2 regions of the Methylobacterium sp. D48H genome follow, and region 2 is predicted to be linked to the other one. Evidence: predicted binding sites of a transcription regulator. Region 2 holds the regulator's gene; the other holds the start of a gene.
The links. Region 2 encodes PhoB, which activates phosphate uptake and scavenging genes when phosphate is short. Its sites were predicted from a motif close to TGTCATNNANCTGTCAT; they were not measured.
Positions count from the first base shown of each region.

Region 1: the regulator PhoB is predicted to act here: its motif matches at 1,406-1,422, upstream of ACLBX8_RS20345 (YdcH family protein).

Region 1 is NZ_JBKFAP010000013.1:124,332-126,524, forward strand. It holds gene ACLBX8_RS20330 (5-(carboxyamino)imidazole ribonucleotide synthase) at 1-468, opposite strand, end outside; gene purE (5-(carboxyamino)imidazole ribonucleotide mutase) at 465-965, opposite strand; gene ACLBX8_RS20340 (YdcH family protein) at 1,044-1,304, opposite strand; gene ACLBX8_RS20345 (YdcH family protein) at 1,436-1,618, shown strand; gene ACLBX8_RS20350 (propionyl-CoA synthetase) at 1,844-2,193, shown strand, end outside.
Region 2 is NZ_JBKFAP010000014.1:95,449-97,641, forward strand. It holds gene ACLBX8_RS20915 (protein-disulfide reductase DsbD family protein) at 1-673, shown strand, start outside; gene phoB (phosphate regulon transcriptional regulator PhoB) at 853-1,548, opposite strand; gene phoU (phosphate signaling complex protein PhoU) at 1,671-2,193, opposite strand, start outside.

The sequences.
Region 1 (2,193 bases), on a different contig from region 2:
GCCGTCGTAGCCGAAGCGGCGGGTCTTGAGCACGGCCGGCAGGCCGATCACCTCGATCGCCCGGTCGAGGTCGTCGGGCGTGTCCACCGCCCGGAACGGCGCCGTCGGGATGCCCAGGCCGTTGATGAACTCCTTCTCGGTGAGCCGGTCCTGCGTGGTCGAGAGCGCGCGCGCGTTCGGGTGCAGGGCGGCGTGCCTCGCGAGGACGTCGGCGGTGGCGTGCGGGATGTTCTCGAACTCGTAGGTCACGACGTCGACGCTGCGGGCGAAATCCGCCAGCGCCGCGGCGTCGTCGTAGGCCGCGCAGGTGGTCCGGGCGGCCACGTCGAAGGCGGGGCTGTCCGCGTCGGGCGCGTAGACATGCGCCTTGAGGCCGTAATCGGCCGCCGCGAGCGCGATCATGCGCCCGAGCTGGCCACCACCGACGATGCCGAGGATGGAGCCGGGGCCGAGGATCTTGTCCGTCACGCGTTCTCTTCCGTCACCGGCCGTTCGGCCACCGAGGCGCTCTGGGCCGCGCGCCACGCCTCCAGGCGCTCCGCCAGGTCCGGGTCGGTCAGCGCCAGGACGGCGGCGGCGAGCAGGGCCGCGTTCACCGCCCCGGCCCGGCCGATCGCCAGGGTCCCCACCGGGATGCCGGCCGGCATCTGGACGATGGAGAGCAGGCTGTCCTGGCCGGAGAGGGCCTTCGACTCCACCGGCACGCCGAAGACCGGCAGGCGGGTCATCGCGGCCGCCATGCCGGGCAGGTGCGCGGCGCCGCCCGCACCGGCGATCACAACCTTGAGGCCGGCCGCGACCGCGCCCTTGGCGAAGGCGACGAGCCGGTCCGGCGTGCGGTGGGCCGACACGATGCGCGCGTCGTACGGTACGCCGAGCGCGTCGAGCGTCTCGGCGGCATGACGCATGGTCGCCCAGTCGGACTGGCTACCCATGATGATCGCGACCGAAGGAGGCGACGCCATCGTTGATCCCGGCAAAAGAGGGCGCTTACAGGCGGCGCGGGCCTGCGGCAAGGCGGGGCCGGAGGGCGTCCACCGGCATCAGGCGATGATGTCCGGCGTGAGCGCGTCCTCGATGTGATAGATGCGGTCGCGCAGCGTGAGCTTGCGCTTCTTCAGGCGCTGGATCTGGAGCTGGTCTCCGGCGACGCTGCGCTCCAGCGCCTCGATGGCGCTGTCGAGATCCCGGTGCTCCTCGCGCAGCCGCGCCAGTTCGCCCAGGAGGTCCGACTGCGCACCCTCACCCGCCTCGTCCGCCATCGTCACCTGAGAACCCGAAGACCGTTCGTCGCCCGAGAGCATGCGTCACGCTCCGGCGCCGGACAAGGCGGCGCGGTAAGCAATCATCAGACTTAGCTGTAGAAAACGCTTCGACAGGTCCGGCATCCTGTGCCAATCTCGTTGTGTCGAAACGATGACAGGAGATTCGACTCATGTCGCTGCAGACGCATCTGAACCAACTCGCCCGGAAGCACGAAGCCCTCGAGCGCGAGATTCAGGAAGCGATCCACAGACCTTCGGCGAACGACCTCCACATCGCCGAGCTGAAGCGACGGAAACTCCTCCTCAAGGACGAGATCAACAAGCTTCAGGCGGGCAACGACACGTTGCACTGACGCCTGAGACGTCCAATCTGATAGCGAATTCAAGCTGACGACCGCCGCATCGGGAGCCCCGGTGCGGCGGTTTTCTCTTGGGGGGCACCGAGCCGCGGCCGCCGGGACCCGGGCGCGGCCGTCACGCCCGTGGCCACTCCCTCCCGTGGCCACTCCCGTGCGCGCGAGAATGGGCTACTCTGCGGCCCGCCGCCGGAGAGCGGTCCGCGAGGAAACGCCCAACCGATGACGAGAGCCAGCCTGCCGGGCCGCTACCCGGAGATCTACGAATCGGCCTGCCGCGACCCCGAGGCGTTCTGGCTCGGTGCGGCGCGGGCCCTCGACTGGGCGCGGGCGCCGGAGCGGGCCTTCGCGCCGGATTCCGGCCCCTACGGACGCTGGTTCCCGGACGGCACCCTGAACGCCTGCCACAACGCGGTCGACCGCCACGCGGACGGGGGCCGGGCGGATCAGGTGGCGATCCGCTACGACTCGCCCGTGACCGGGACCAAGCGCAGCATCACCTACCGGGCGCTGCGCGACGAGGTGGCGGTGCTGGCCGCCGTGCTGGCCGACCTCGGCGTCGGCAAGGGCGA
Region 2 (2,193 bases):
GCGGCCGGGCGCCTGGATGGAGACCCTCAAGCAGGTGCTGGCCTTCCCGGTCTACGCCACCGTGGCGTGGCTGATCTGGGTGCTGGCGCAGCAGGTCGACCCGCGCGGGCTGCTGGCGGCGCTGATCGGCCTCGTCCTCGTGGGCTTCGCCGCCTGGGCCTGGGAGCACGGCCGCGCCGCCCCGCCGCGGGCCGGCCGGGTCGCGCAGGCCGCCGCCGCGCTGGCGCTGATCGCCGTTGGGGCCCTCGCCGTCACCCTGCCCCGGGATCGCGCCGCGCCGGCCGCGCAGGCCGCCGCCGACGGGATCGAGCCGTTCACGCAGGCGCGCCTCGACGCCCTGCTCGACGCGCACCGCCCCGTCTTCGTGGACATGACCGCCGCGTGGTGCATCACCTGCGCGGTCAACGAGGCGACCTCGCTCAACACGAAGGCCGTGCGGGCCGCGATGGCCGAGCGCGGCGTGACCTACATGAAGGGCGACTGGACCAACCAGAACCCCGAGATCACCCGCCTCCTGGAGAAGCACGGGCGCAGCGGCGTCCCGCTCTACCTGCTCTATACCGGGACGGGAGAGCCCCAGGTGCTGCCGCAGATCCTCACCGAGGGGACGGTCCTGGCGGCGCTGGAGGCGGTGCCGGCCGCCTCGGGCCGGAGCGCGGCGCTGGCGCGCTGAGTCCCTGGAGGCCGGGACGCGCGAATCTTCGCGGGCCCGTCCCACCGTCTTTGCGAGCGGAGCGAAGCAACCCAGCAGCGCCGCGCGCGCCGGCGTCCCGCCGCTCTGGGTCGCTTCGCTCCGCTCGCGATGACGGCGCGCCGGAGCGGTGAGGCGCTCCGACAGCCCTTCGGGCCGCCTCAAGCCTCCAGCGAGAAGGTCTCGTCGAAGGCGTAGCCCGAGCCCCGGACCGTGCGGATCGGGTCGGTCTGGCGCGGGCCGTTCAGCGCCTTGCGCAACCGCCCGACATGGACGTCGACGGTGCGCTCGTCGATGTAGACGTCGTGGCCCCACACCCCGTCGAGGAGCTGCTCGCGGGAGAAGACCCGGCCCGGCGCCAGCATCAGGAATTCCAGGAGCCGGAACTCCGTGGGGCCCAGATGCAGCTCCTCGCCGCCGCGGCGGACGCGGTGGCCGGTGCGGTCGAGTTCCAGGTCGCCGGCCGCCAGCCGGTCCGAGACGTGGGCGGGCTTGGCCCGGCGCAGGAGCGCGCGGATCCGGGCGAGCAGCTCCGGGACCGAGAACGGCTTGACGATGTAGTCGTCGGCGCCCGTGCCGAGCCCGCGGACACGGTCGCCCTCTTCGCCCCGGGCGGTGAGCATGATCACCGGCAGGCGCTCGGTCTCCCGGCGCGCCCGGATCCGGCGGCACAGCTCGATCCCCGAGAGGCCGGGCAGCATCCAGTCGAGCAGGACGAGGTCCGGGATCCGCTCCGCGAGGAGCAGTTCGGCGTCGTCGCCGCGCGCCGCCGAATCCACCAGGAAGCCCTCGGCCTCCAGGTTGTAGCGCAGCAGCGTGCTCAGGGCCTCCTCGTCCTCGACGATCAGGACTTGCATGCTCACGTTCGAAGACTCGTTCTGCGGGCGGTCCCCGGATGGTGCAGGAGGCGCCGCCCCGCCTCAACCCGCACGGAGAGTGACCCCGGCCGCGCCCACAGGAAGGCGCCGGGGTCGGCGCCTCACGGCGCCTGCACGCCGTCCACGGTCGCGTAGTTCGACGCGTCGTTCTTCGGCCGGTCACCCGCCAGCGTCTCGCCCGTGGCGAGGTAGTGGATCGTCTCGGCGATGTTGGTGGTGTGGTCGCCGATGCGCTCGACGTTCTTCGCGCAGAACAGGAGGTGCGTGCAGAACGAGATGTTGCGCGGATCCTCCATCATGTAGGTCAGGAGCTCGCGGAACAGGGAATTGTACAGGGCGTCGATCTCGCCGTCGCGCTCCCAGACGTCGTGGGCCGCCTGGACGTCGCGGCTCCCGTAGGCGTCGAGCACGTCCTTCAGCTGACCCTCGGCGAGGTCGCTCATGTGGCGCACGCCGAGCACGATCTTCTGGGCCGGCGCCTGATCGGAGATCGCCACCACGCGCTTGGCGACGTTCTTGGCGAGGTCGCCGATCCGCTCCAGATCGCCGGAGACGCGGATCGCCGAGATGGTCTCGCGCAGGTCGATGGCCAGGGGCTGGCGCCGGGCGATCAGCAGCACGGCG